3 regions of the Streptomyces sp. NPDC052682 genome follow, and region 3 is predicted to be linked to each of the others. Evidence: predicted binding sites of a transcription regulator. Region 3 holds the regulator's gene; each other region holds the start of a gene.
What was found. The regulator HrcA, encoded in region 3, represses chaperone genes, less so after heat shock. The targets are predictions, from matches to a motif close to TTNGCACTCNGNNNNNCNGAGTGCNAA.
Positions count from the first base shown of each region.

Region 1: a site for HrcA is predicted at 5,096-5,122, ahead of groES (co-chaperone GroES). Genes of this name have one in related genera too.
Region 2: a site for HrcA is predicted at 4,682-4,708, ahead of groL (chaperonin GroEL). Genes of this name have one in related genera too.

Region 1 is NZ_JBFATS010000013.1:102,082-112,131, reverse strand. It holds gene AB0K80_RS21660 (YciI family protein) at 14-370, shown strand; gene AB0K80_RS21655 (RNA polymerase sigma factor) at 420-1,679, shown strand; gene AB0K80_RS21650 (class I SAM-dependent methyltransferase) at 1,696-2,859, opposite strand; gene AB0K80_RS21645 (polysaccharide deacetylase family protein) at 3,007-3,951, shown strand; gene AB0K80_RS21640 (polysaccharide deacetylase family protein) at 4,395-5,066, shown strand; gene groES (co-chaperone GroES) at 5,269-5,577, shown strand; gene groL (chaperonin GroEL) at 5,686-7,311, shown strand; gene AB0K80_RS21625 (hypothetical protein) at 8,140-8,568, opposite strand; gene AB0K80_RS21620 (hypothetical protein) at 9,700-10,050, shown strand, end outside.
Region 2 is NZ_JBFATS010000002.1:137,821-147,870, reverse strand. It holds gene AB0K80_RS03135 (carboxylesterase family protein) at 1-1,498, opposite strand, end outside; gene AB0K80_RS03130 (NADH:flavin oxidoreductase) at 1,575-2,699, opposite strand; gene groL (chaperonin GroEL) at 2,894-4,519, opposite strand; gene AB0K80_RS03120 (cold-shock protein) at 4,853-5,056, opposite strand; gene AB0K80_RS03115 (MoaD/ThiS family protein) at 5,498-5,773, opposite strand; gene thrC (threonine synthase) at 5,856-7,148, opposite strand; SAM riboswitch class I at 7,166-7,310, opposite strand; gene AB0K80_RS03105 (glucosyl-3-phosphoglycerate synthase) at 7,455-8,399, shown strand; gene AB0K80_RS03100 (trehalose-6-phosphate synthase) at 8,497-9,957, shown strand; gene otsB (trehalose-phosphatase) at 9,960-10,050, shown strand, end outside.
Region 3 is NZ_JBFATS010000001.1:366,391-376,440, forward strand. It holds gene AB0K80_RS01620 (16S rRNA (uracil(1498)-N(3))-methyltransferase) at 1-589, opposite strand, end outside; gene AB0K80_RS01625 (nitronate monooxygenase) at 586-1,671, opposite strand; gene dnaJ (molecular chaperone DnaJ) at 1,837-2,976, opposite strand; gene hrcA (heat-inducible transcriptional repressor HrcA) at 2,976-3,992, opposite strand; gene AB0K80_RS01640 (MBL fold metallo-hydrolase) at 4,161-4,892, shown strand; gene AB0K80_RS01645 (DUF3097 domain-containing protein) at 4,924-5,739, shown strand; gene hemW (radical SAM family heme chaperone HemW) at 5,763-6,995, opposite strand; gene AB0K80_RS01655 (SpoIIE family protein phosphatase) at 7,023-8,888, opposite strand; gene AB0K80_RS01660 (long-chain fatty acid--CoA ligase) at 9,527-10,050, opposite strand, start outside.

The DNA.
Region 1 (10,050 bases), on a different contig from region 3:
CTGAGGAGTCACCATGCCGCGCTACCTGTCCCTGGTCCGCGTCGACGAGTCCGCCGCCCCCGCCGAGGGGCCCAGCCCCGAGCTGATGCAGCGGATGGGCGAGCTGATCGAGGAGATGACCAAGGCCGGGGTCCTGCTCGACACGGCCGGGCTCACCCCGTCCGCCCAGGGCACCCGGGTGCACTACGAGGGCGGACAGCTGTCCGTCACCGACGGGCCCTTCACCGAGTCCAAGGAGGTCATCGGTGGCTACGCCCTCATGCAGGCCAAGGACAAGGCCGAGGCGATCGAGTGGACCAGGCGGTTCCTGAAGATCCACGAGCCGCACTGGACGGTGACCTGCGAGGTCCGCGAGATCGTCGAGGGCTGACGCCCCGCTTCCTTGGCCGCACGGCCGCACGGGTGTCTGATGGTGGGTTGTGACACCACAGCCCACCACCGACCCGCGGGCCACGATCGACACCGTCTTCCGGCTGGAGTCCCCGCGGATCATCGCCGGCGTCGCCCGCATCGTCCGGGACGTCGGGATCGCCGAGGAACTCGCGCAGGACGCCCTTGTCGCCGCGCTCGAACAGTGGCCGCGCGACGGGGTGCCCGACAACCCGGGCGCCTGGCTCATGACCACCGCCCGGCACCGCGCCGTCGACCTGATCCGCCGCCGGGAGACCTACGCCCGCAAACTCGCGGAGATCGGCCGTGACCTGCCGCAGGCGGCACCGCCTCAGGAGCCCGCCGACCCGGACGGCATCGACGACGACCTGCTGCGCCTGGTCTTCACCGCCTGCCACCCGGTGCTGTCCCGCGAGGCGCGCATCGCCCTCACCCTGCGCCTGCTCGGCGGGCTGACCACCGCCGAGATCGCCCGCGCCTTCCTGGTGCCGGAGCCGACCGTGGCGCAACGCATAGTCCGCGCGAAGCGCACCCTCGCGGCGAAGAACGTCGCCTTCGAGGTGCCCTACGGCCCCGACCGCGAGGCCCGCCTCGGCTCCGTCCTCGACGTCATCTACCTGATCTTCAACGAGGGGTACGCCGCCACGGCCGGCGACGACTGGCTGCGCCCCGCGCTGTGCGAGGACGCCCTGCGCCTGGCCCGCGTGCTGTCCGCCCTGATGCCGAAGGAGCCGGAGGTCCACGGCCTGACCGCCCTGCTGGAGTTCCAGGCGTCCCGTACGGCTGCCCGCACCGGCCCGTCCGGGGAGCCGGTGCTGCTGAAGGACCAGAACCGCGCCCGCTGGAACCGCATGCTCATCGCCCGGGGCGTCGCCGCCCTTGCCCGCGCCGACGCCACGTCCCAGGGCGCCCCGGGCCCCTACGCGCTCCAGGCCGCCATCGCCGCCTGCCACGCGCACGCGTACCGCTACGAGGAGACCGATTGGGGACGGATCGCCACCCTGTACGGCCTGCTCGCGGCCCGCTCCCCGTCCCCCGTGGTCGAGCTGAACCGCGCGGTGGCCGTCTCGATGGCCGAGGGACCCGGACAGGCGCTGGCCCTCGTCGACGCCGTCGCCGCGGAACCCGCCCTGCGCGGCTACCACCTGCTGCCCAGCGTCCGCGGCGACCTGCTGGCCCGGCTGGGCCGTACGGCGGAGGCCAGGGCCGAGTTCGAACGGGCCGCGTCGCTGACCGCCAACGCCCGGGAGCGGGAGCTGCTGCTGCGCCGGGCGGCGGGACTGCCGTGAGCGCGCGGGACGGCGCCTAGGCGGGGTGCCCGATGAGCATGGCCGGTGCCCCCGCGACCCGCGTGAGGAACACCGTCGCGGCGTGGGGCCCCTGCGGCCGGACCTTGCGGCGCAGTTCCTCCGGCTCGACCGCCGAGCCCCGCTTCTTCACCGTCAGCGTGCCGATCTCCCGCTCCCGCAGCAGGGCCTTGAGCTTCTTGACGTTGAAGGGGAGGTGGTCGGTGATCGCGTAGGCGGTGGCGTACGGGGTCGGCCGGAGCTCGTCCGCGGTGACGTACGCGATGGTCGCGTCGAGCAGCCCGCCGCCCACCTGGCCGGCGACCTCCGCGACCAGGTGGGCGCGGATGACGGCGCCGTCGGGCTCGTACAGGTACCGCCCGACGGGGCGTACGGCCGGGTCGGGCAGGTCGCCGCCGCGCAGGGTGCGCGGTCCCGGCAGGAGCGTGGCCCGCACCGCGCCCGGTTCGGTGCCGAACCACAGCACCGCCTCCTTCACGTCCCCGCCGTCGGAGATCCACTCGGCCTCGGCGTCGGAGGGGATCGCCTCGTGCGGAACGCCCGGCGCGATCTTCAGGGCGGCGGCCCGGGGTGCCGTACGGGCGGCCTGGATCGCCCAGGACAGGGGCGGTGAGTACGCCTCCGGGTCGAAGATGCGGCCCCGTCCGCCGCGCCGGGCCGGGTCGGCGAAGACGGCGTCGTAGCCGGATGTGTCCACCTCGGTGACGTCGGCCTCGCGCACCTCGATCAGCTCGGCGAGCCCGAGGGCCTCGGCGTTCGCGCGGGCCGCCGCGACCGCCAGGTGGTCCCGGTCCACGGCCAGCACCCGGATCCCGGCCCGGGCCAGCGCGATGGCGTCCCCGCCGATCCCGCAGCACAGGTCGGCGACCGAGGTCACGCCCAGCTCCCGCATCCGCCGGGCCCGGTACGCCGCCACGCTCGCCCGGGTCGACTGCTCGACCCCGTTCGGCGTGAAGAACATCCGCCCGGCGTCCTGCGCCCCGAACTTGGCCACCGCCCGCTGCCGCAGCCGCGCCTGCCCCAGCGCCGCCGACACCAGCTCGGCGGGGTGGGCGCGGCGCAGCCGGGTGGCGACGGCGAGCTCCTGCGCCGGATCGGTACCGCGCACCTCGTCGAGGAGGGCACGGCCTTCGGGGGTGAGGAGCGGGGCGAGGTCGTTCACCGGACCATTGTCGGCCACGGTCGTCACGGGCCGGCCAGGGCATGCGCACCCCGTTCGGCGCGGGATGTGGGCCGGCCGGTGGAAGCCCGGCCGCCTCTCGCGGTGTCGGCCCGGGTTCGCGACGCGCCCCTGCGAAGATCCGGCAGCATGCGAGTAGTCGTACAAAATGACAAAAGCTGGGCCAAGGGGGTCGCCCTGGGGGCGTGGGGTTCCGCGCGGCTCGGCCTGACCGTGCTCGCTCTCGCCGCCATCGCCTCGGGCTGCGCCCAGACCGGCGGCACCGGGACGCGGCCGGCCGCCGGCCAGCAGCCCCTCGACGCACCCCCGGCCCGCGCGCTCGACCACTACGCCACGAAGCTGCGCGCCTCGTACGCCGTCCGGGCCGCCGCCGCCCGGCGCTGGGGCCTGGAGAAGGTGCCGCTGACACCCCCGGCGCCGCCCGCCAGGAAGCCCCGGATCACCACCCGCGAGGGCTTCGAGGTCGAAGACCACCGCGCACTGCGCCTCCCGCCGGTCTTCACCACGGTCCCCACCAGCAAGAAGGTCGTCTTCCTCACCGTCGACGACGGCGCCGAGAAGGACCCCGCGTTCCTGCGGATGACGCGCGAGCTGGGCATCCCGTACACCGCCTTCCTCAGCGACTACCTGATCAAGGAGGACTACGGCTACTTCCGCAGGATGCAGGCGACGGGCGTCACCCTGAACAACCACACCCTGCACCACCCCTACCTGCCCGCCCTGTCCTACGCCCGCCAGAAACGCGAGATCTGCGGTATGCAGGACGTCCTCGCCGAGCGCTACGGCAGGCGGCCCGTCCTCTTCCGCCCGCCCTACGGCAGCTACGACAGGGCGACCCTGCACGCGGCCAAGGCCTGCGGCATCCGGTACGTGCCCCTGTGGAACGAGGAGGTCTTCGCCGACCGCTGGGAGTACCGCGAGGGGGACCGCGAGCTGCGCCCCGGCGACATCGTCCTCACCCACTTCCGCGGCCCGGCCCACTGGAAGGGCTCCATGCCCGACATGGTCCGCCGCTTCCTGGACAGGGTCACGGCCGCGGGCTACGCGGTCGGGCGCCTGGAGGACTACCTGTGAGGCGGCCCGGCCGCTGGACGGCCGCGGCCCTGGCCGTCACCGCCCTGCTCAGCGGCTGCGCCGGCGCGACCCGCTCGGACGACCGGGCAACGGACGACCGCACCCACACACAGGCGCCCACCGCGTCTGGCCTGGCGCCCGGCGGTTCCGGTCTGGGGCCCGGCGGTTCCGGTCTGGCGTCCGCCGCCCCAGGGCTGGTGCCTGGCGCTTCCGGTCCGGCGCCGACCGCTTCCGGTCTGCCGTCCGCCGCCTCCGGTCTGCGGTCCGCCGTGCCCGGCGGGTCGGGCCTGGGGCCCGGCGGTTCCGGTCTGGGGCCCCGTGGTTCTGGTCTGGGGCCCGCCGCTTCCGGTCCGGCACCCGCCGCCCCGGGGCTCCGGTCCGCCGCCTCCGGTCTGCGGTCCGCCGCGCCCGGCGGGTCGGGCCTGGCGCCCGACGCCTCTGGTCTGCGGTCCGCCGCCCCGGCGCTCCCGTCCGCCGCCCCGGCGCGGCGGCCGGCCGCCCCCGCTCTCCCGTCGGCCGCCCCCGGTCTCGCGCCTGTCGTGGACCACGTCCCCACCCGCGACCGGGTCGTCTTCCTCACCTACGACGACGACGCCGAGCGCGACCCGGGCCTGGTGGAGCTGCTCCGCTCCCGCCGGCTCCCCGTCACGCTGTTCCTCACGGACCGTGTCGCCGGACCGGCGTACGGCCGGCTCGCGCGCCTGCGCGCGGTCGGTGCGAGCATCCAGAACCACACCCTCGACCACTCCACCCTGCGCGGCCTGCCCTACGCCGGGCAGCGCGCCGAGATCTGCGGCCAGCAGGACAAACTCCACGCCCGCTTCGGCCTGCGCCCCCGCCTGCTGCGCCCGCCCCACGGCACGTACGACACCACCACCCTGCGCGCCGCCGCCGACTGCGGCATCTCGGCCGTCGTCCTGTGGCGTGCCGCCGTCCGGCCGGACGGCACCCTCGCCTACACCCGCGGCGAACCCCGCCTGCGGCCCGGCGACATCGTGGCCGTGGACCCGGACACCGGGGCGACCGGCCTGCCCCTGCCGGACCGGACGCGGCGGCTGCTGCGGGAGATCCAGGGGCAGGGGCTGCGGGTGGGCCGCCTGGAGGACCACATCTGACAGCGGCCGGCCGACGCGCCCGCCGGCAATTGGCACTCCGCTTGACCGAGTGCTAATCGCGGTCATAGTCTCGGCTCTGGCACTCGGCACAGGAGAGTGCCAACAAAGCGACGGGCAGGTCCGGCACCCGCGACGACGGATCGACCTGGTCGCCACCTCAGACAGTTAACCCCGTGAGATCTCCGAAGGGGGAGGTCGGATCGTGACGACCGCCAGCTCCAAGGTTGCCATCAAGCCGCTCGAGGACCGCATCGTGGTCCAGCCGCTGGACGCCGAGCAGACCACGGCCTCTGGCCTGGTCATTCCGGACACCGCCAAGGAGAAGCCCCAGGAGGGCGTCGTCCTGGCCGTGGGCCCGGGCCGCATCGAGGACGGCAAGCGCGTCGAGCTCGACGTGAAGGTCGGCGACGTCGTGCTCTACAGCAAGTACGGCGGCACCGAGGTGAAGTACAACAACGAGGAGTACCTCGTTCTCTCGGCCCGCGACGTCCTCGCGATCGTCGAGAAGTAAGTCACCTCTTTTGCTCTGTGACTGCGCCCCTGGCCCCCGCGACCGATAAGAAGCCGGGCGCCGGGGCGCAGTTCTTTCACCCAGATTCCCGAGAGGGCTCACGCTCCCATGGCGAAGATCCTGAAGTTCGACGAGGACGCCCGTCGCGCCCTCGAGCGCGGCGTCAACAAGCTTGCCGACACGGTGAAGGTGACGATCGGCCCCAAGGGCCGCAACGTCGTCATCGACAAGAAGTTCGGCGCCCCGACCATCACCAACGACGGTGTCACGATCGCCCGCGAGGTCGAGGTCGAGGACCCGTACGAGAACCTCGGCGCGCAGCTGGTCAAGGAGGTGGCGACCAAGACCAACGACATCGCGGGTGACGGTACGACCACCGCGACCGTGCTGGCCCAGGCCCTGGTCCGCGAGGGTCTGAAGAACGTCGCCGCCGGTGCCTCCCCGGCCGCCCTGAAGAAGGGCATCGACGCCGCGGTCAAGGCCGTCTCCGACGACCTGCTCGCCTCGGCCCGCCCGATCGACGAGAAGTCCGACATCGCCGCCGTCGCCGCGCTGTCCGCCCAGGACCAGCAGGTCGGCGAGCTCATCGCCGAGGCGATGGACAAGGTCGGCAAGGACGGTGTCATCACCGTCGAGGAGTCCAACACCTTCGGTCTGGAGCTGGACTTCACCGAGGGCATGGCCTTCGACAAGGGCTACCTGTCGCCGTACTTCGTGACGGACCAGGAGCGCATGGAGGCCGTCCTGGAGGACCCGTACATCCTGATCCACCAGGGCAAGATCTCCGCCATCGCGGACCTCCTGCCGCTGCTGGAGAAGATCATCCAGGCCAACTCCTCCAAGCCGCTGCTGATCATCGCCGAGGACGTCGAGGGCGAGGCCCTGTCCACCCTCGTGGTGAACAAGATCCGCGGCACCTTCAACGCCGTCGCCGTCAAGGCCCCCGGCTTCGGCGACCGCCGCAAGGCGATGCTGCAGGACATGGCCGTCCTCACCGGCGCCACCGTCATCTCCGAGGAGGTCGGCCTCAAGCTCGACCAGGTCGGCCTGGACGTGCTCGGCACCGCCCGCCGCGTGACCGTCACCAAGGACGACACCACGATCGTCGACGGTGCCGGCAAGAAGGAGGACGTGGAGGGCCGCGTCGCCCAGATCAAGGCCGAGATCGAGACCACCGACTCCGACTGGGACCGCGAGAAGCTCCAGGAGCGCCTCGCGAAGCTGGCCGGCGGCGTGTGCGTGATCAAGGTCGGCGCCGCCACCGAGGTGGAGCTGAAGGAGAAGAAGCACCGCCTGGAGGACGCCATCTCCGCGACCCGCGCCGCGGTCGAGGAGGGCATCGTCTCCGGTGGTGGCTCCGCGCTCGTCCACGCCGTGAAGGTCCTCGAGGACAACCTCGGCAAGACCGGCGACGAGGCCACCGGTGTCTCCGTGGTCCGCAAGGCCGCCGTCGAGCCGCTGCGCTGGATCGCCGAGAACGCCGGCCTGGAGGGCTACGTCATCGTCTCCAAGGTCAAGGAGCTGGAGAAGGGCAACGGCTACAACGCCGCCACCGGCGAGTACGGCGACCTGATCAAGGCCGGCGTCATCGACCCGGTCAAGGTCACCCGCTCCGCCCTGGAGAACGCCGCCTCCATCGCCTCCCTCCTGCTGACGACCGAGACCCTGGTCGTCGAGAAGAAGGAAGAAGAGGAGCCGGCCGCCGCGGGCCACGGCCACGGCCACGCCCACTGACGCAGGCACGCACCAGCGAACCGAGGCCCGGCATCCACACGGATGCCGGGCCTCGGCGTCGCCGCCTTCCCCCTCAGTCGGCGTACCGCAACAAGAAGCGGACAGGCGCCGCAAGCGCTGCCCGCGCGCCGTCCTCGTCCGCCAGTCTCATGGCGAAGCCGGCCCGCCCCAGCCGTCCAGGCAGGGCCTCGGCGAACGTCAGGCCACGCCCAGCAGCGGCGTCCACCTCGGGCAGGATCAGGCTGAGGAGGGCCGTGAGCGGGGTGACGCACAGGATCCCTCCTGCACCACGACGCGGGACGCGACCCTGCACTGCAGCTCCCGGTGCCCGCGCGCCGACAGCCCCCGCTGTCCGCATCACCGGTAGCCGGTCACGCAAAGGCGCGTGCTGCCGCTCCGGATCGCAGCGGGCCGGCTGCGGGAAGCTGGGCCCCGCACGGGGCGCACGCAGGTCCCTGCCGTGTCGTGAATTCCAGCAGAGCACCACGACGCTCACGCGGCCCTTCGCCAGGCCGCCGTGCAGGCGGCTGCCACTCGCAACTACGGCTCGCTCCCGGCCCTCTGGCGACGATCGTCCTGCAGCAGGCGGGCTGCCCCTGCAGGTCCTTCAGCACACGCGGTCCAGCCCAGAACCCGCCGCCTCAGCCGTAGCTGTCACCGCCGGACCGCTTCTTCACCGTTCACGCACCGGGCTCCTACGGCCCACCCGCTCCCTCGTGCCAGCTCTCGCTCCACGGGAACTGGCAGCCGCCCCCAGTGAGCCCTCGTGTACAAGCCTTCGTCCGCTGCGGGGCCGGATCTGCGCGGAGTCCCCGGCCCGGGACGACCTCAGTAGGACTTGGTCCTGTCGAAATCCGTGACGTTGATCTTGACGTCAGCCGTTTTGAGCGTGGTGGGGGACTCGCCCGTCGCCGTCTGGCCGGGCTGAACGTCGGTCACGAACTCGGTCGAGTTGTACAGGCGCTTGCCGTCCGGGCCGATGGCTTCCCACTCCCAGGAGTAGTCGGACTTCTCCGAACTCTGGTTCTTTATAGTCCAGGTGACCCACACGTCCGCGAACCCCGCCTGGGAGCGGTCGTCAATCTGGAAGCTGACGAGATCGTCACGCTCGCCGCCCCCTACCTCGGTCCGCCCGCCCTGGGGTTTCTCGCCCTGCTCTTTCGCCTGCTGCTCCGCCGGCGTAGTGGCCTTGCTCGGAGCTGGAGCGGAGCTGTCGTCCTCGCCGGCACAGCCGCCGAGGACCAGTCCGCCTGTCACGGTCACCACAGTGCAGGCGGCTGCAACACCCAGTCTTCTCATAGTCGTGCCCCTTTGACCTTGTATGTCATGTATAAACCCAATCGGTCGAGCATGCAGGTCGGGAGCTGGGTCCTCGCTCGGTGGCTGCGAGCGGCAAGCGGTGACGAGTCAGCTGTCCCGCGTCAACTTCCTTGTGGGACGGCAAGTTGACCCTGTCCCAGCGCCTGCGTCCACGGGCGACGGCGGCGGGACCGCGTGCTGCTTCAGGCTTTCGGCGACCAGAACGCCACCTCCAGGTCGTCCGCACTGATGTGACCGTTGCTCGAGTGGTCGCCGGACGGGACGCGTCGGCCGCGCGGAAGACCTCCTGCCACGCCTCCTGCAACTGCCGCAGACTGTCGTAACGCTGCTCGACGTCCCGGTGCAAAGCCCGTTCGAAGAACCGCTGCAGGCCCTCGCTCAGGGCCTGCGGGATCAGCTCGGCCGACGTGCGCAGCGTCGCGTCGGCGACCATGCGCGGATCGCCCTGGCCGTCTCCTGCACCGGCCTCTCCATGGAGGCCATCTCGTGCGTCGTGCCGGGAGCGGCCCGCCTCCAGAGATACACATCGAGGTACCCGCCGTGCCTGTGTGAAAACATGCTGGTCAGGGGTGCCCACCAGGGAGAAGTCGAACAGCATCAGCTGCCATGAGCCGTCTGCCGGCATGTGACCCACCAGCTCACGCGGCTCGGCGAGCAGCTCACGATCCTGCCGCCGACCTCCTTCAGCGCCTTTGCCGCCGCGTGCAGGCGAGCCCCCTTCTCCCGGTCCAGGGCGACTTCGAAGACACGAAGGCACCAGTCCGCGTCCTCGGCGACGGTACGGCGAACCAGGCGGCGCCTGGAGCCGTGGCACCGGTGCCCAGTATCCGGACCACCGTCCAGATGTCGTCCAGTGCCTGCCCCGGCTACACCGTGAGGGGGCGCCGGAGCGCCCGATGGCTGCGGAGCGGACGCGTCCGCCTCGGCGCGCGCTGCCGCAGTCCGTCGGCGGCTGGCCCGTCAGGAAAGTTACGGCATCTCACCCGCCATCCGGAAGCGACAATTCCTTTTCTAGGTGTTGAAATCCCCATGTTCCGGATGGAGTTCGCGTGATGTACAAATAGGGGCATGACCGTCTGTAAGAAGGTTCTTCTTCTCGTTGTCGCGGCGGCAGCCCTTGCGGCCGTCGTGTTCCTGACCGCTCGCGCTGTCGGCGGAAACCTGAGTGAGGCGGACCAGGTGGCGAGCGTCGTGGGGGCGGTGGCCTCCGTCGCAGCCCTTGTGGTGTCGGTGTGGCAGATCGTCCCGGCGCAGGCACGGACTGTCACAGCAGACGGCACCAGCGTGGCGGCCGGACGGCACGCGGCCGTTGTCTCCGGAGCAAGGAACAAGGTCAGGTTCAGGCGCGGCGTCACGTCCGCGGGTGGCGCGGTCTGCGCCCGTCGCGGAAGCGTGGCTGCCGGCAGGGACACGATCGTG
Region 2 (10,050 bases), on a different contig from region 3:
CCTCCGGGTACGGCCTGACCTCCGGCTCCGCGTCCAGCACCTGCGTCAGCCGCCGCCGTGTGTCGTACACCGGCCAGCCCGGGTCGCCGCTGCGCGCGAACGCCGTCCACGACGCCCGGAAACGCGACGACAGCGCCCGCGCCTGCGCTGACTCCCCGGCCCCGGCGAAGAGCAGACCCCCCAGATCCGCCTGGTACGTGCCGAACAGCAACGGGACGTCCAGGCCGTGGCAGGCGCCCAGCGCACCGCCCTCGGCCGGGGCCGCCCAGGTCAGTTCGTAGAGGTGGGCGCGCCCGCCGCCCGCCACCTGCGCCTCGGCCAGGTGCAGCGAGGGCATGCTGAACAGCCAGTCGCTCTGGACGCGTTCGTAGAGCTCGCCCGGCGTCGCCCGCGGGAACGCGGCGCGGTAGGCGCGCTCCCCGCCCGGCCCGCCCGGCGCGAACAGGCGCAGCGCCGAGGCCGCCTGCTCGTCGGTGATCTGCCCGAGGCGCCCGGACATGGCGACGAAGAGGCGGAACTCGTCGCGGTTGTGGCCCACCACCAGGTCGGTGTCGCGGGCCGCGCCCGCCGCCAGGGCCTGCCAGGGCGTCACCGGCAGGACGTCCCCGTCGACGACCGGCGAGAACGGGGTCACGGTCGGCGCGGCCTGCCCCCACCGGTCGACGTACTGCAGCATCTTCGCGCTCAGCGACGCACCGGCCTCGGTCAGCCGGCGCGGCTCCACCCTCGCCAGGTCGGCGACGGCCGGGCGCAGCCCCACCTCGGCGGCGAGGGCGGTGCCGATGTCCCGGGCCAGCTCGTCGGAGAAGAAGGTGCCCGGCACGCTCTGGGCGATGGCCCGCCGGAACAGTCCGGCCGCGCGCGGCATGGCCAGCAGTGCGGCGATCGAGCCCGCGCCCGCCGACTCGCCGAAGACGGTGACCTGGTCCGGGTCGCCGCCGAAGGCGGTGACGGTGTCCCGGACCCACTCCAGGGCGGCGACCTGGTCGAGCAGGCCGCGGTTGGCGGGCGCGCCCTCGATGTGGGCGAACCCCTCCATGCCCACACGGTAGTTGAGGCTCACGACCACCACGTCCCCGTCGCGGGCGAGGTGCCGGGCGTCGTAGCCGGGGCTGCCGGAGTGGCCGATCTTGTAGGCGCCGCCGTAGATCCACACCATGACGGGGCGGCGGGCCGCCGGGTCGGGGTCGGGTGTCCAGACGTTGACGGTCAGCCAGTCGTCGCCCTCGGCCGCGTCCAGGCCGTCCGCCGGGCCCAGGCCGGCCGCGTCCTGCGGGGGCGGCGGGCCGAAGACGTACGCGTCCCGCACGCCGTCCCAGGCGGGCACCGGCCGGGGCGCCGCGAAGCGGGCCTCGCCCACCGGGGGCGCGGCGAACGGTATCCCGCGGAACACCGCCAGCCCGTCCTCCCAGCGCCCGCGGACCGTACCGGCACCGGTACGGACCACGGGCCCGGCGGAGTCGTCGGCCTTCGAGGGGCGGGACTGCGCTGTCGCCATCGTGGACTCCTCACTACGCAACCGTGGGAGGCCACCACAATTGATGGCGACAACAAAGAGCAGTGCGTGCGCGGAGTCAGCTGAGCGTCTTCAGTGACGCCGGGTCGTACGCCGTCAGCTCGCCGACGCGGCCGTCCAGCACCTTCGCCGCCCACTCGGGGTCCTGGAGCAGCGCCCGCCCGACGGCGACCAGGTCGAACTCGTCCCGCTCCAGCCGCTCCAGGAGGTTGTCGAGGCTGCCGACCTCGGCGCCCTGCCCCTGGAACGCCTTGATGAAGTCGCCGTTCAGGCCGACCGAGCCGACGGTGAGGGAGGGCTTGCCGGTGAGCTTCTTGCTCCAGCCGGCCAGGTTCAGGTCGGAGCCCTCGAACTCCGGCAGCCAGTAGCGGCGGGTGGAGGCGTGGAAGGCGTCCACACCGGCCGCCGCGAGCGGGGTCAGGATGGCCTCCAGCTCCTCCGGCGTCTCGGCGAGGCGGGCGTCGTAGGCCTCCTGCTTCCACTGCGAGTAGCGGAAGATCACCGGGAACTCGGGGGAGACGGTCTCCCGTACGGCCGCGACGATCTCGGCGGCGAACCTGGTGCGGGCGACCGGGTCGCCGCCGTAGGCGTCGGTGCGGCGGTTGGTGCCCGCCCACAGGAACTGGTCGACGAGGTAGCCGTGCGCGCCGTGGATCTCCACGCCGTCGAAGCCGATCCGCTCGGCGGCGGCCGCGGCCTCGGCGAACGCGCCGATGACGTCGTCGATGTCCCGCTGGGTCATCGCCGTGCCGGCCTCGCTGCCGTCGAGGCGCAGCCCGGAGGGGCCGAGGGCGGGGGCGTCCGGGAAGGGCGGCTCGCCCTGCTTGCGGACCATGCCGATGTGCCACAGCTGCGGCACGATGGTGCCGCCCGCCGCGTGCACCGCCTCGGCGACCTTGGCCCAGCCCGCGAGCTGCTCCTCCCCGTGGAACCGCGGCACCCGGTCGCTCTGCCCGGCCGAGGGGTGGCCGACGTAGGTGCCCTCGGTGACGATCAGCCCGACCCCGGCGGCGGCACGGCGCGCGTAGTACGACACGACGTCCTCGCCGGGGATGCCGCCCGGGGAGAACATCCGGGTCATGGGCGCCATCGCGATGCGGTTCGGGACGGTCAGGCCGTTGATGGCGACGGGCCGGGAGAGGATCTCGGCGGCGCGGGCGGCCGGGGACTCGGTGAGGGACACGGGACGGCTCCTTGCGAAGGGACCAGCTGGTATGTGCATGCGCATGGACGCTGCGTCCGTGTCAACTCCCGCACGCCTCACCGGCATCCCGCCGGCCGCTGTGATCCCGGACACGCCCGAGGGCGGCACCCCCTGCTGGAAGGGAGTGCCGCCCTCGGTCACGGAAGGACGGTCGATCAACCGGAACCGGTCGATCAGAAGTCCATGTCACCGCCCGGCATGCCGCCACCGGCGGGCGCGGCGGCCTTCTCCGGCTTGTCGGCGATGACGGCCTCGGTGGTCAGGAACAGCGCGGCGATGGAGGCGGCGTTCTGCAGGGCGGAACGGGTCACCTTCGCCGGGTCGATGATGCCCTCGGCGATCATGTCGACGTACTCACCGGTCGCGGCGTTCAGGCCGTGGCCCGGGGTGAGGTTGCGGACCTTCTCCACCACGACGCCGCCCTCGAGGCCGGCGTTGACGGCGATCTGGGTCAGCGGGGCGGTCAGCGCCTTGCGGACGATCTCGGCACCGACGGCCTCCTCGCCCTCCAGCTCCAGCTTCTCGAAGGAGGTCTGCGAGGCCTGGACCAGGGCCACGCCACCACCGGCGACGATGCCCTCCTCGACGGCCGCCTTGGCGTTGCGGACGGCGTCCTCGATGCGGTGCTTGCGCTCCTTGAGCTCGACCTCGGTGGCGGCACCGGCCTTGATGACGGCCACGCCGCCCGCGAGCTTGGCCAGGCGCTCCTGGAGCTTCTCGCGGTCGTAGTCGGAGTCGCTGTTCTCGATCTCGGCGCGGATCTGGTTCACCCGGCCCTGGACCTGCTCGGCGGAGCCGGCACCGTCGACGATGGTGGTCTCGTCCTTGGTGATGACCACCTTGCGGGCCTTGCCCAGCAGGTCGAGGGTGGCGTTCTCCAGCTTGAGGCCGACCTCCTCGGAGATGACCTCGCCGCCCGTGAGGATGGCGATGTCGCCGAGCATGGCCTTGCGGCGGTCGCCGAAGCCCGGGGCCTTGACGGCGACGGACTTGAAGGTGCCGCGGATCTTGTTGACGACCAGGGTCGACAGGGCCTCGCCCTCGACGTCCTCGGCGATGATCAGCAGCGGCTTGCCCGACTGCATGACCTTCTCCAGCAGCGGGAGCAGGTCCTTGACGGAGGAGATCTTGGAGTTGGCGATCAGGATGTAGGGGTCGTCGAGGACGGCCTCCATACGCTCCATGTCGGTGGCGAAGTACGCCGAGATGTAGCCCTTGTCGAAGCGCATACCCTCGGTGAGCTCCAGCTCCAGACCGAAGGTCTGGGACTCCTCGACGGTGATGACGCCTTCCTTGCCGACCTTGTCCATGGCCTCGGCGATGAGCTCGCCGATCTGGGTGTCGGCGGCGGAGATGGAGGCCGTGGAGGCGATCTGCTCCTTGGTCTCGACGTCCTTCGCCTGCTCCAGCAGGGCGGCGGAGACGGCCTCGACGGCCTTCTCGATACCGCGCTTGAGGGCCATCGGGTTGGCGCCGGCGGCTACGTTGCGCAGGCCCTCCTTGACCAGGGCCTGGGCGAGCACGGTCGCGGTGGTCGTACCGTCACCGGCGACGTCGTCCGTCTTCTTGGCGACTTCCTTGACCAGCTCGGCGCCGATCTTCTCGTACGGGTCCTCGAGCTCGATCTCCTTGGCGATGGAGACACCGTCGTTGGTGATCGTGGGGGCGCCCCACTTCTTCTCGAGGACGACGTTGCGGCCCTTCGGGCCGAGGGTCACCTTGACGGCGTCCGCGAGCTGGTTCATGCCGCGCTCGAGGCCGCGCCGCGCCTCCTCGTCGAACGCGATGATCTTGGCCATGTGAAGTGGTCCCTCCAGGACTGGGGGTGATTACTTCGGACCGCGCCCGCGCCCGCGACGGACGGCCCCCGACCGGTGGTTCCTTGCCCCACCTGGTCCGTGGCCTCACCGACCCGGTCCTTCCAGTTGTCACTCTCACCTTCAGAGTGCTAACGCCAATGATTAGCACTCGACATAGGCGAGTGCAAGCGGCTCGGGGGTAGGCCGGGCCTTCTCAGCCCGGGGCGAACAAGGCTTCGAGCCGCTCCCGGGCAGGCCGAAGGGCCCGCACCCCGGGGGGTACGGGCCCTTGCGAGAAGACCGTGTGTCAGCGGTTGGTCGTCGGTCGCGCGTTCAGGCGGTGACGCGCACCATGTCGGCCTGCGGGCCCTTCTGGCCCTGCGAGATCTCGAACTCGACCCGCTGGCCCTCTTCCAGGGTGCGGTAGCCGTCCATCTGGATCGCGCTGTAGTGGACGAAGACGTCCGCACCACCGTCGACCGCGATGAAGCCGTACCCCTTCTCCGCGTTGAACCACTTGACGGTGCCCTGAGCCATGCCTAACTCCCCTATTACTGGCCCTTGCACAGATCCACACTTCGCGGATCCGGGTCAGACCTCACCCCCCAACGGTTGGGGGCGTGCGCCGGAACGCGTCGACCGCGGCCGAATGTATCTGCCCAACTGCCGTCTGCAACAGGTCAATCGGACGAGAAATCTGGACGCACCCGGTCCGGAATGTGGCGAGAATTCGCCTGAATTCGGGGCAAGTCAGGCCGCACAAAGGGAACAAAAGCCGCGAAAGACGCGCACACTTTGGCTACATCTCGACGGGCGTACGGCAGGAAAAACAGGGTTACGCAACAGCGGAGCGGCATCGCGTTCCCCAACTGTACCGCGATCAACCACACTGAATTGCCCCCTCCGCTTCTCTTACGGAGGGGGCAATCCGGCAAACGCTGCGTGACAGCCGTTACCGAAGGTAACGAGCAAGCCGTTTCAGCCGCCGGCGACGGCCGGAATGATGGACACGCCCGCGCCCTCGGGCGTCGGCGTCTGGAGCCCCTGCTCGAAGCGCACGTCGTCGTCGTTGACGTAGACGTTGACGAACCGGCGCAGCTTGCCCTGGTCGTCCAGGACACGGGCGGCGATGCCGGTGTGGTTCTTCTCCAGGTCCGCGATGACCTCGGCGAGGGTCGCGCCCTCGGCCGTGACCTCGGCCTGACCGCCGGTGTAGGTGCGCAGGATGGTGGGGATGCGGACGGTGACGCTCACGGTGGAACCTCCGGTAGGGGAACGAAGCCAGGGGCGCGAGGAACCGCGGGCCGGCCCCCACCGGCCCGCAGCGGACGACGGTCTAGACGAGTCCGGCCTCGCGGAAGGAGTCGAGGGTGGGACGGATGGTCGCGGTCAGCCCGGTGCCCGCCACCGCGTCCAGCGTCTTGAGACCATCGCCCGTGTTCAGCACGACCGTCGTCAGGGCCGGGTCCAGCACCCCGTTCTCGATCAGCTTGCGCGTCACCCCCACGGTCACGCCACCGGCGGTCTCCGCGAAGATGCCCTCCGTGCGCGCGAGCAGCTTGATCGCGTCGACGACCTGCTCGTCCGTCACGTCCTCCACCGCGCCGCCGGTCCGCCGCGCGATGTCCAGCACGTAGGGCCCGTCCGCCGGGTTGCCGATGGCGAGCGACTTGGCGATGGTGTCCGGCTTCTGCGGGCGCACCACGTCGTGCCCGGCCTTGAAGGCCGTGGACACCGGCGAGCACCCCTCGGCCTGGGCACCGAAGATCTTGTACGGCCGGTCCTCGACGAGCCCCAGCTTGATCAGCTCCTGAAGACCCTTGTCGATCTTGGTGAGCTGGGAGCCGGAGGCGATCGGCACCACGATCTGGTCCGGCAGCCGCCAGCCGAGCTGCTCGCAGATCTCGTAGGCGAGGGTCTTGGAGCCCTCCGCGTAGTACGGCCGCAGGTTGACGTTGACGAAGCCCCAGCCCTCGCCCGCCGGGTCGCCGATCAGCTCCGAGCAGAAGCGGTTCACGTCGTCGTAGTTGCCCTCGATGCCGACGAGCTCGCCGCCGTAGACCGCGGCCATGACGACCTTGCCCTGCTCCAGGTCGTGCGGGATGAACACGCAGGAGCGGAAGCCGGCCCGTGCGGCGGCGGCGCCGACGGCGCCGGCCAGGTTGCCGGTGGAGGAGCAGGACAGCGTCGTGAAGCCGAAGGCGCGGGCCGCCTCCAGGGCCTGGGCGACCACGCGGTCCTTGAAGGAGTGCGTCGGGTTGCCGGAGTCGTCCTTCACGTACAGGCCGCCGGTCACGCCGAGCTCGCGCGCCAGGTTGTCGGCCTGGACGAGCTTGGTCCAGCCCGGGTTCAGGTTCGGCTTGGCGGCCACGTCCGCGGGGACGGGCAGCAGCGGCGCGTAGCGCCAGATGTTCGCGGGGCCCGCCTCGATGCGCTTGCGGAGCTCCTCGGCGTCGTACGCGGAGAAGTCGTAGGCGATCTCCAGCGGGCCGAAACACTCCTCGCAGGCGAAGACCGGTCCGAGGGGTACCCGGTGACCGCACTCGCGGCAGGACAGCGCGGCGGCCGGACCCAGGTCGACGGACGGAGCGGCGGGATTGCTGGTGCTTGCAACGGTCTGCACAGCCATGGAGGCGAGGCCCTTTCTCCTCATCTTCCTCACGACGCATCTCGCCGTGAGACGGAATTGGCACCTTCCCTGGCCGGGAGCCTCGCGTGACGCAACGAGACCGGATCAGGGGGGTTGCCGGGGCTTCATCGGGCCGTGTCCCTCTGCCCCTCTGGATGAGCTGTATGAGGTTGTCAACGGCGGCGACCCTCGAGCACGGGATCGGACATGCGATGGTCATCCGCGTTGTTCAAGACTGTAACCGAAGGCCAGGACAGTTGAGATAGTCGTCCGAACCGCGAGACAAACAGTGAGGAGCCGCCCACCGTGCTGGAAGAAGTCGAGCGCTGGCTGAGCACCCGCTCCTGGTCCGTGACCGATCGCCCGCTCCACCAGATCCTGGCCGCGAAGCAGCGCACGGGCCAGTCGGTCTCCGTCGTGCTGCCCGCGCTCAACGAGGAGGAGACGGTCGGCGACATCGTCGCGATCATCCGTCACGACCTGATGCAGCAAGTTCCCCTCGTCGACGAGATCGTCGTCGTCGACTCGGGGTCGACCGACCGTACGTCGCAGGTGGCCGCCGCCGCGGGCGCGACGGTGGTGCACCGGGACCGGATCCTGCCGCGCGTGCCCACCGTGCCCGGCAAGGGGGAGGTGCTGTGGCGCTCCCTGCTGGTCACCCGCGGGGACATCGTCTGTTTCGTCGACGCCGACCTGAGGGAGTTCTCCTCCGACTTCGTCTCGGGGATCGTCGGCCCGCTGCTCACCGACCCGGACGTGCACCTGGTGAAGGCCATGTACGACCGTCCGCTCGGGTCGGCGGCCGGGCAGGGCGGGCGAGTGACCGAGCTCATGGCCCGGCCCCTGCTCAACATGCACTGGCCGCAGCTGGCCGGGTTCGTGCAGCCGCTGGGCGGCGAGTACGCGGCCCGCCGCTCGCTGCTGGAGCAGCTGCCCTTCCCCGTCGGGTACGGCGTGGAGCTGGGCATGCTCGTCGACGCCCTGCACCTGGTGGGCCTGGACGCCCTCGCCCAGGTGGATGTCGGGGTGCGCAAGCACCGCCACCAGGACGGCCAGGCGCTCGGCCGGATGGCCGCCGCGATCTACCGCACGGCCCAGCTGCGGCTGGCCCGCGGCCACCTGATCCGGCCGTCGCTGACCCAGTTCGAGCGGGGCGAGGACGGCTTCGAGCCGCGGACGTACTCGGTGGACACCGAGGAACGGCCGCCGATGGTGGAGATCGCCGAGTACCAGGAACGCACGGCGGCCTGACCGCGACGGCGGCCCGGACGGCCTGATACGGGCGTGCGCACCGTATACGGGCGGGTCGTACGTTTGAGCGTTTCCGGGCCGGGCTAGGTTGAGGCGTATGGCTTCGACGAACGGTGCTGCTCAGGTGCTGGTTGCCTCCAACCGGGGCCCGGTCTCCTACTCGGTCAAGGACGACGGCTCGCTGCACGCCAGACGGGGCGGCGGCGGGCTGGTGTCCGGGCTGTCGGCGATCGGGCCGGACGCGGGCGCCCTGTGGGTGTGCTCGGCGCTGTCCGACGGCGACCGGGAGGCGGTGCGGCGGGGCGTCGGCGAGGACGGCGTGCGGATGCTGGACATCCCGGCCGACGTGCACGCCGACGCGTACAACGGCATCGCCAACTCGGTGCTGTGGTTCGTGCACCACATGCTGTACCAGACGCCGCTGGAGCCGGTCTTCGACGCGGAGTTCCGGCGGCAGTGGGCGTCGTACGAGACGTACAACCGGGCCTTCGCCGAGGCGCTGGCCGAGGAGGCGGCCGAGGGCGCGGCGGTGCTGGTGCAGGACTACCACCTGTGCCTGGTCCCGGGGATGCTGCGCGAGCTGCGCCCGGATCTGCGCATCGGGCACTTCTCGCACACGCCGTGGGCGCCGCCGGAGTACTTCCGGATGCTGCCGCACGACATCCGCGCCCAGCTGGTGTGGGGCATGCTCGGCGCGAACCGGCTGGGGTTCCTGACCTGGCGGTGGGCGTCGCTGTTCATGTCGTGCGCCGGTGAGGTGGACGGCGAGCGGATCTCCCCCAGCTGGCCGAGCGGCGACCCGCGCCGGTACATCGAGCACACGCCGACGGGCCGGCCGCCGCTGACGACCACGCTCATCGGGGTGCACGGCCTGGGCGCCGACGCCGAGTTCCTGCGCGCCCGCTCCCACGAGCCGGACGTCGAGGAGCGCATGGCGGCGCTGCGGGAGGAGATCGGCGAGGGCCGCCGGACCATCGTCCGGGTCGACCGCACCGAGCTGTCCAAGAACATCGTGCGGGGCCTGCTGGCCTACCGGCAGCTGCTGGAGGACCACCCCGAGTGGCGCGAGCGGGTCGTGCACGTGGCGTTCGCCTACCCCTCCCGGCAGGACCTCGCCGTGTACCGCGACTACACGGCCGAGGTGCAGCGCGTGGCGCGGGAGATCAACGAGCGGTACGGGACGCCGGGCTGGACCCCGGTCGTGCTGCACGTCCAGGACGACTTCGCCCGGTCGCTGGCGGCGTACCGGCTGGCCGACGTGGCCCTGGTCAACCCCGTCCTGGACGGCATGAACCTGGTCGCCAAGGAGGTGCCGGTCGTCTCCGACAAGGGCTGCGCGCTGGTGCTGTCGCGGGAGGCGGGGGCGCACGAGGAGCTCCGCGAGGACGCGCTCGTCGTCAACCCGTACGACGTCATCGACACGGCCCGGGCGCTGCACGAGGCGCTGGCGATGGCACCGGAGGAACGGGCGGCACGCTCCAAGCGGCTGGCCGCGGCGGCGACCGCGCTGCCGCCTGCGCAGTGGTTCCTGGACCAGCTGAACGCGCTGAGGGGCTGAGCATGGGCACCGACTCGCTGCCGACGCCCGCCACCCGCCCCGGGCGGCAGGGCCTCGACGCGCTCCTGGCCCGGCCGGGCAAGGCGCTGGTCG
Region 3 (10,050 bases):
CCACGACCAGCACGATCTCGCCCTCGGAGGGGAGTTGGGCCGTCGCCAGCGGTGCGTCGCCGCTCTCGTGCAGGACGGCGGCGAAGTCGGCCCGCGCGAGCAGCGCGGCCACCTGCTTGGTGGTCGCCGCGTCCGCGACCTCGGGGAAGCGCACCCGGCGGGACTGCTTGCCCGCCTCCCGGGCCGTGGCGCGCCACTTGGCGAGGGACTTCAGCCCCCGGTCGCCGCGCCACTGCGTCACGCAGCGCGCCGCCTGCCACGGCACGATCGCGTCGACGCCGACCTCGGTCATCGTCTCGACGGCGAGTTCCCCCCGGTCGCCCTTGGGCAGCGCCTGGACGACGGTGATACGGGGCTGCTCCGGCGGCTCCTCGCTCCACGAGTCGAGCTGGACGATCAGCCGGTCCTTGCCCTCGGTGCCGAGCACCACGCAGTCCGCCCAGCGTCCGGCGCCGTCGGTGAGGATCACGTCCTCGCCGGGCCGCAGCCGTTTCACGGAGACGGCGTGCCGTCCCTCCGGGCCGTCGAGGACGTACCGCCCGCCGCCGCCCGCGCGGAAGTGCTCCACCACGAACACCGGTGCCGTCATCGGCCCGCACCTCCCGCCGGGAAGCCCGTCAACGCCGTCCGGGCGACGGCGAGTTCACCCGCCAGTACCTCCACCAGCTGTCCGGCGGGCATCTCCCGGGCCATCCGGTGGCCCTGCCCGGCCCACAGCGCCATGCCCTGCGCGTCACCGGCCTTGGCGGCGGCCTTGCGCAGCGGAACGGTCAGGTGGTGGATCTCCGGGTAGGCGGCGGGCGCGTACCGGCCGTGCTCGCGCAGGAAGCGGTTGACCAGGCCGCGGGCCGGGCGGCCGGAGAACGCGCGGGTCAGTTCCGTACGGACGAACAGGGGGTTGGTCAGCGCCTGCTTGTGCAGGGCGTGGGCGCCGGACTCGTGGGTGGCGAGGAACGCGGTGCCCAGCTGGGCCGCGCTCGCGCCCGCCGCGAGGACGGCGGCGATCTGGCCGCCGCGCATGATGCCCCCGGCGGCGATGATCGGCAGGCCCACCGCCTCACGGACCTGGGCGACCAGCGACAGCAGGCCGATCCCGGAGCCGTCCGTCTCGGGGATGTCCCGGTGGGTGCCCTGGTGGCCGCCCGCCTCGACGCCCTGCGCGATCACCGCGTCCGCGCCCGCGCGTTCCACGGCCCGGGCCTCCTCCGCGGTGGTGGCGGTGACCAGGACATAGGTGCCGACGCGGTGCAGGGAGTCGACCACCTCGCGGGCCGGTACGCCGAAATGGAAGGAGACCACCGGCACCGGGTTGTCGAGGAGGACGGCGAGCTTGGTGTCGTAGCCGTCGTCGCGGCCGCTTTCGGGGTCGCCGAGCTCGGTCTCGTACCAGGAGGCCTCGCCGGCCAGCTGGTGGGCGTAGACGTCGACGGCGGCGGGGTCGGCGCACTCCGGCTGCGGCAGGAACAGGTTCACACCGAAGGGCCTGCCGGTGAGGCTGCGCAGCTGCTTGATCTCCTGGTACATGCCGTCGGCGGTCTTGTACCCGGCGGCGAGGAAGCCGAGGCCGCCCGCCTCCGACACGGCGGCGGCGAGCCGCGGTACGGAGACGCCGCCCGCCATGGGGGCCTGCACGATCGGGTGGGGGAAGAGATCGGTCAGCGCGGAGGACATGACCGCATGGTGTCACGTCCTCCGGGCCTGCCCGAACCCGGCCCGGGCACTGGCATAGACCAGCAGCACGCCCGGGCCCGACGCCCCGGGAGCCCCGACGTCAGCGCCCGTTGAACGCGTCCTGGGGGGGCCGACCCCCGGACCCCCGGCCGGCCGCCCCGACGCTCACGTCCGTCCGTTGAACGCGTCCTTCAACCGCGAGAACAGCCCCTGCTGCCCGGGCTGGAACTGCCCCTGCGGGCGTTCCTCGCCGCGCAGCTTGGCCAGTTCGCGCAGGAGCCTCTCCTGCTCGGGGTCGAGCTTGGTCGGGGTGGTGACCTCGACGTGGACGATGAGGTCGCCGCGGCCGCCGCCGCGCAGGTGGGTGACGCCCCGGCCGTGCAGCGGGATCGACTGGCCGGACTGAGTGCCCGGGCGGATGTCGACCTCCTCCATGCCGTCCAGCGTCTCCAGCGGCACCTTTGTGCCGAGGGCCGCCGCCGTCATGGGAATCGTCACCGTGCAGTGCAGGTCGTCGCCGCGCCGCTGGAAGGTCGGGTGCGGCAGCTCGTGGATCTCGACGTACAGGTCACCGGCGGGACCGCCGCCGGGCCCGACCTCGCCCTCGCCGGCGAGCTGGATGCGGGTGCCGTTGTCGACACCGGCCGGGATCTTCACGGTGAGCGTACGGCGGGACCGTACCCGCCCGTCACCGGCGCACTCCGGGCACGGCGTGGGCACCACGGTGCCGAAGCCCTGGCACTGCGGGCAGGGCCGGGAGGTCATGACCTGGCCGAGGAAGGACCGCGTGACCTGGGACACCTCACCGCGCCCGCGGCACATGTCGCAGGTCTGGGCGGAGGTGCCGGGCGCGGCGCCCTCGCCGTTGCACGTGGTGCACACCACGGCCGTGTCGACCTGGAGGTCCTTCGTCGTGCCGAAGGCGGCCTCGTCGAGCTCGACCTCGATGCGGATCATCGCGTCCTGGCCGCGGCGGGTGCGCGAGCGCGGACCGCGCTGCGACGCCGTACCGAAGAACGCGTCCATGATGTCGGAGAAGTTCCCGAAGCCGCCGGCCCCGAAGCCGCCCGCGCCGGCGCCGCCGGACTGCGAGAGCGGGTCGCCGCCGAGGTCGTAGACCTGCTTCTTCTGCGGGTCCGACAGCACCTCGTAGGCGGCGTTGATCTCCTTGAACCGCTCCTGGGTCTTCGGATCGGGGTTGACGTCCGGGTGCAGCTCGCGCGCGAGCCGCCGGAAGGCCTTCTTGATCTCTTCCTGCGACGCGTCGCGGCGCACGCCGAGTACGGCGTAGTAGTCCGTGGCCACTACGACTCCGCCAGGATCTGTCCGACGTACCGTGCCACTGCGCGTACCGCTCCCATCGTTCCCGGGTAGTCCATGCGGGTCGGTCCGACCACGCCGAGCTTGGCGACTGCCTCGCCGCCCGAACCGTAGCCGACCGACACGACGGACGTGGAGTTGAGTCCTTCGTGGGCGTTCTCATGACCGATACGGACGGTCACGCCCGGATCCTTGGCCTCGCCGAGCAGCCTCAGGAGCACCACCTGCTCCTCCAGCGCCTCCAGCACCGGCCGGATCGTGAGGGGGAAGTCGTGCGCGAAGCGGGTCAGATTGGCGGTGCCGCCGATCATCAGCCGCTCCTCGTTCTCCTCGACGAGCGTCTCCAGCAGGGTGGAGAGCACCGTCGAGACCGTACCGCGGTCCTCGACCTCGAAGGCTTCCGGCAGGTCCTCCACCAGGCTCGGCACGTCCGTGAACCGCCGGCCCGCGACCCGGCTGTTGAGCCGCGCGCGCAGATCCGCCAGGGACGTCTCCCCGAAGGGCGCCGGGCAGTCGACCACGCGCTGCTCGACCCGCCCGGTGTCCGTGATCAGCACGAGCATCACGCGCGCGGGCGCCAGCGACAGCAGCTCCACGTGCCGCACCGTGGACCGGGTCAGCGACGGGTACTGCACCACGGCGACCTGCCGGGTCAGCTGCGCCAGCAGCCGCACGGTGCGGGCCACCACGTCGTCCAGGTCGACGGCGCCCTCGAGGAAGTTCTGGATGGCCCGGCGCTCCGGCGCTGACATGGGCTTGACGCCCGCGAGCTTGTCCACGAAGAGCCGGTAGCCCTTGTCGGTGGGGATGCGCCCGGCGCTGGTGTGCGGCTGGGCGATGTACCCCTCCTCCTCCAGGGCCGCCATGTCGTTGCGCACGGTGGCCGGGGAGACGCCGAGGTTGTGCCGCTCGGTGAGCGCCTTGGAGCCGACGGGCTCCTCGGTGCCCACGTAGTCCTGGACGATGGCGCGCAGCACCTGAAGCCTGCGTTCACTGAGCATCCGCGCACACCTCCAGCTGTCGTCGGCCCGGGTCCCGTCCCCCGGCCTGGCACTCGGCGCGTGTGAGTGCCAGACTTCCCCGGCCAGTGTACGGCGGTGGGGTACTCCCCGGGCAAGGTCGGTCCGGCGGCGCCGCCCCCGCGTCCCCTTCCCCGCTAGCGTCGCCGTATGACGGTGACTTGGGAAGAGCTGGGATGGGAGCGGGTCGCGGCCGGGGTGGGGCGGTGCCGGCTGCCGGTGTGGGACTGCACGGCGGGGCTCGTCGTCGGGGCGGACGCGGTATTGGTGATCGACGCGGGGTCGAGCCTGGCCGAGGGCGCCCGGGTGCGCGCGCGGGCGCAGCGGCTCGCCGGCCACCGTGTGACGCATCTCGCGCTGACCCACCCGCACTTCGACCACGTCCTGGGCTCGGGGGCGTTCGCGGGCGCGGAGGTGTTCGGGGCGGTGGGCGTGGACGGGGTGGTCACGCGCGCGCGTGACCGCGAGGAACTGCGCGCGGACGCGGTCCGGCACGGCCTGGACGCCCGCGCGGCCGAGGAGGCGGTCGACGCGCTGGCCGCGCCCCGCCACCTGGTGTCGGGCGAGCGGACCCTGGACCTGGGCGCGGGCCGCCAGGTGCTGCTGGCGAACGTGGGCCCGGGGCACACGGCCCACGACCTCGCCGTCCTGGTCCCCGGCGATCCGGAGGTGGTCTTCTGCGGTGACCTGGTCGAGGAGTCCGGCGAGCCCCAGGCGGGCCCGGACGCCGTGCCGTCCCACTGGCCGGCCGCCCTCGACCGCCTGCTGGACCTGGGCGGCGAGGAGGCGCTGTACGTGCCCGGGCACGGAGCGGTGGTGGACGCGGCGTTCGTCCGCGCGCAACGCGACGCGCTCGCCGCCCGTTTCGGCGTGTCTCCGTGACGACCCGCCCGCTTCTCCTATCGTCATCCGAATGCGCCAGTACTCTCCGGACCTGACCCCGCCGTGGAAGAAGCCGAAGCCGGTCCCCGAGGTCCCGGCCGAGCCGGGCCTGGTGGTGGAGGAGCCGGTCAGCGGTTTCTGCGGCGCGGTGATCCGCTGCGAGGCGGGCACGGTGACCCTGGAGGACCGCTTCGGCAAGCACCGGGTGTTCCCGCTCCAGCCGCGCGGTTTCCTGCTGGAGGGTCAGGCGGTGACGCTCGTCCGGCCCCCTTCCTCATCGGCCCCGGTACGTCCCACCCGTACGGCCTCCGGTTCGGTGGCCGTCCCCGGCGCACGCGCGCGCGTGGCCCGCGCCGGGCGGATCTACGTGGAGGGCCGGCACGACGCCGAGCTGGTGGAGAAGGTGTGGGGCGACGACCTGCGCATCGAGGGCGTGGTCGTGGAGTACCTGGAGGGCGTGGACGACCTGCCGTCCATCGTCGAGGAGTTCGGGCCGGGCCCGGACGCCCGGCTGGGCGTGCTGGTGGACCATCTGGTGCCGGGCTCCAAGGAGTGGCGCATCGCCGAGTCGGTGACGAGCGAGCACGCGCTGGTGGTGGGCCACCCGTTCATCGACATCTGGGAGGCGGTCAAGCCGTCGTCCCTGGGGATCGAGGCGTGGCCGCGGGTGCCGCGCGGGCAGGACTGGAAGACGGGGGTGTGCCGGGCGCTGGGGTGGCCGGAGAACACGGGGGCGGCGTGGCAGCGGATCCTGGGGCGGGTGCGGTCCTACAAGGACCTGGAGCCGGAGCTGCTGGGGCGGGTGGAGGAACTGATCGACTTTGTCACGGACAGCGGTGGGGCCTGACACCGATTCACCCACCCGAGTGATCAGTCCACCAGGTCCCGCACCACCGCGTCCGCCAGCAGCCGCCCCCGCAGTGTCAGCACGGCCCGCCCCTCCTCGTACGGCCCCGTCTGCAGCAGCCCCTGCGACAGCGCCCGCCGGGCAGCGGCCAGCCCCTGCTCCCTGAGCAGCTCCAGCGGCACCCCCTCCCGCAGCCGCAGCTCCAGCAGGATCCGCTCCATCCGGCGGTCCTCCTGTGACAGCACCTCGCGCCCGGCCCCGGGCGACCGCCCGGCCGCCAGCGCCGCCGCGTACGCGCCCGGGTGCTTCACGTTCCACCAGCGCACCCCTCCGACGTGGCTGTGGGCGCCCGGCCCGGCGCCCCACCAGTCGGCGCCCCGCCAGTACAGCTCGTTGTGCAGGCACCGGGCGCCGGGGGACGCGGCCCAGTTGGACACCTCGTACCACTCAAGGCCCGCCGCCGACAGCGTCTCCTCCGCGATGAGGTACCGGTCGGCGTGCACGTCGTCGTCGGTCATCGGCACCTCGCCCCGGCGGATCCGGCGGGCCAGCTGCGTGCCCTCCTCGACGATCAGGGCGTAGGCGGAGACGTGGTCGGGGCCGGCGCCCAGCGCCGCGTCCAGCGACGCCCGCCAGTCGTCGTCGGACTCCCCCGGGGTGCCGTAGATCAGGTCCAGGTTCACGTGGTCGAAGCCCGCCGCCCGGGCCTGAGCCACGCAGGCCTCCGGGCGCCCGGGCGTGTGCGTGCGGTCGAGCACCTTCAGGACGTGCTGCCGGGCGCTCTGCATGCCGAAGGAGATCCGGTTGAAGCCGCCCTCACGCAGCCGCGCCAGATACGCCGGGTCGACCGACTCCGGGTTGGCCTCCGTCGTGACCTCGGCGTCCGGTGCCAGGCCGAACTCGTCCCGGATCGCGCGCAGCATCCGTACCAGGTCGTCGGCGGCCAGCAGGGTCGGGGTGCCGCCCCCGACGAACACCGTACGGACAGGGCGCGGGTCGTCGCCCAGCACCTTGCGGGCCAGGCGGACCTCCTCGACGAGCGTCTCGGCGTAGTTGTCCCGGGAGGCCAGCACGCCGCCGGTGCCGCGCAGCTCGGTCGCGGTGTAGGTGTTGAAGTCGCAGTAGCCGCAGCGGGTCGCGCAGTACGGGACGTGCAGGTAGAAGCCGAGGGGGCGGTGGGCGGCCCCGGCCAGCGCCTGCGGGGGCAGCGCGCCGTCGGCGGGGACGGGCTCGCCGTCGGGGAGTGCGGAAGGCATGCCTTCCATTGTCCAGCACGCCGGGCCTCACTCGGCCTGGAGCACCAGCAGCGCCAGGTCGTCCGCCGGGGGCCGCGCCCCGAACTCGTGCACGAGTCGCTTGATCCGCTCGGCTATCAGCTCCGCGTCCAGCCCGGCGCAGCCCGCCAGCGCCGCCGCGAGCCCGTCCCCGTCGTCGAACTGGCGCGAGCCGCTGCGCCGCTCGGTCACCCCGTCGGTGACGCACAGCAGCGTGTCGCCGGGGCGCAGCTCGAAGGTCTCGCTGGTGTACGTCTCGTCCTCGATGACCCCGAGGAGGGTCTGCGGCTGCGCCACCGCGCGGACGCCGCCGTCGGGGCCGAGGAGCAGCGGCAGCGGGTGCCCGGCGGAGGCGAGGGTGCAGCGGACGCCGCCGTCGTGGGGGACGAGTTCGCCGTACAGGAGGGACAGGAAGCGGGTCTGGGGGCCGTCGCCGGGGACGGACGGGCGGGCCCCGGCGGCGACCAGGGCCCGGGCCGCGGCGTCGGCGGCCTCCGTGGCGTCGTCGAGCAGGAGCTGGTTGAGGCGGTCCAGGACGTCGGCGACCCGGTAGCCCTCGCGGGCCAGCAGCCGCAGCCAGGGCCGGGCCAGTCCGATGACCACGGCCGCCTCCGGTCCCTTGCCCTGGACGTCGCCGACCGCGAAGCACCAGCGGCCGTCGCCGGCCGGGAAGACGTCGTAGAAGTCGCCGCTCGGCCCGCCCTTGTCGCACGGCTCGTAGACCAGGGCGCTGCGCACCCCGGGGATCTCGGCGACGGCGCCGGGCAGCAGTCCGCGCTGCAGGACGGCGCTGATGGTGGCCTGCCGGGCGTACTGGCGGGCGGCGCCGATGGCGAGCGCCACCCGGCGGCCGAGGTCCTCGACCAGCCCGGTGATCTCGTCGGGGAAGCGGGCCGCGCCGGCCCGCCCGATGACCAGGGTGCCCAACGGCCGTCCGCCGGCCACCAGCCGGTACGCGAGCGCCGCGCCCGTCCCACCCAGGCAGCCTTCGGGCCAGGGGTAGGGCACGGGCCCGGACCCCACCGGGTCGGGCGGCCGGGGCGGGTCCTTCTCCAGGGCCGCGCGCAGTGCGTCGATACGGTTCTCGCTGCCGTGCCAGACGCGCGCCAGGCGCCCTGCGGCAAGGCCCGTGCCGTCGTCCCACCCCAGGCGGCCGGTGGCCTCGTCCTCCAGCCACACCGCGCACCAGTCGGCCAGCCGCGGCACGATCAGCTGCCCGGCCAGGGCGGCGACCAGGTCCTCGTCGAGCTGCCCGGCGAGCAGGTCGGAGGCCTCTGCGAGGAAGGACAGGGCGCCGCGGCCCAGCCAGTCCCGGCCGCCCTCGGTCTGCTGCGGCTCGGGGGCGAGGACCGCGGCGGCCCGCAGCTCGTGCTCCAGGGCGCGTTCCCCGGCGTACGCCTCGCTCTCCCGGCCGGCGGGTCGGCCCGTGGCGGGCAGCCGTGCCCACACCGTCTTGCTGCCGGTGCGGTAGGTGATGCCCCAGGCCTCCGACAGGGTGGCCACCAGCCGCAGGCCGCGTCCGTACTCGGGCGGCGGCTCGGACGGCGTCCCGGGCTCGCCGCCGCGCGGGGCGCGCGAGGGGTGCTGGTCGTGGACCTCGACCACGAGCGCTCCGGTGCTCGCCTCCAGCCGGCAGGTCAGCTCCACGGCGGTGCCGGCGTGCACGACCGCGTTGGTGACCAGTTCGCTGACGACGAGCAGGGCGTCGTCAGCGAGGCGGTCGGTGACGTGCTCGGTGCCGGGCAGGCCGAGGCCGGTCCACTCGGTGAGCGCGGCACGGACCAGGGCGCGGGCGGAGCCCGGCGCGAGCGAACTGCCGGGCAGGGTCGCGTGCGCCCGCGCGTGCGCTGGTGCGCCCGGCTCGCCCGCGGGCACGTGCGCTGGCCCGTCCGGCGCGTACGCAGGTACGACCGACGGCGCGCCGGGCTCGTACGCCGGTGCATGCGCCGCTGCGCCCGGCTCGTACGCGCGGGCTGCCACCTCCTCCTGCGCGGGCGAGGGCACCTCGCAGCCGTGCGCGGCCCCCCGGGGGCTGTCGGCCAGCACCCCGGAGACGGGCACGGGCACCCCCGAGACGTCCGAGGGCACCTCGGAGACCCCCGCAGGCACCCCGGAAACATCCGCAGGCACCTCGGAGGCACGGGACGTCGTCTCCCGTTGCGTCGGAATGGCCCCCATGGACAGCTCCCCGGGCAGCTCGTACGAATACGCCTCAGTCGATGCCGACAGGGTGACAGACTGGCCGCGCCCATAAGCGCCGAGTTACCGAAGTGGGCCGTCATGAGTGAGAACCATGCTGCGCATGTGGTCGAAGAAGGACTGAAAGACGGTCATATTCGAGCGGAGAACGGCCGCGAGGGATCGAGACACTGGAGCGGGGCCCCCGGCAGGCGCGAGGTGGAACGCCTGCGGGCCGAGGTCCGGGAGCTACGGCTGAGCGGTGGGCGCGGGCGTCCGCCGGAACCGGCAGCCGCCCGCCGGAGCCGGCAGCCGCCCGCGCGCGTGCACCGCCGTCACGCCTCGCGCGTCCCCTCGTACATCTCCTCGATCAGGTCCTTGTACTCCCGCTCCACAACCGGCCGCTTCAGCTTCAGGCTCGGCGTGATCTCCCCGTGCTCGACGTCGAGATCGCGGGGCAGCAACCGGAACTTCTTGATCGTCTGCCACCGCTGAAGCCCCTCGTTGAGCTTGCGGACATACCCGTCGACCATCTCCACCGTCTGCGGCGCGGCCACGATCTCCGCGTACGACTTCCCCTCGAGCCCGTTCTCCTGCGCCCACTGCGTGAGGGCGGCCTCGTCGAGCGCGATGAGCGCGGTGCAGTAGTTCCGGTCGGCGCCGTGCACCAGGATGTTGGACACGTACGGGCACACCGCCTTGAACTGCCCCTCGACCTCGGCGGGCGCGATGTACTTGCCGCCGGAGGTCTTGATGAGGTCCTTCTTGCGGTCGGTGATGCGCAGGTAGCCGTCGGGCGACAACTCGCCGATGTCACCGGTGTGGAACCAGCCGTCCGGTTCGAGGACCTCGGCGGTCT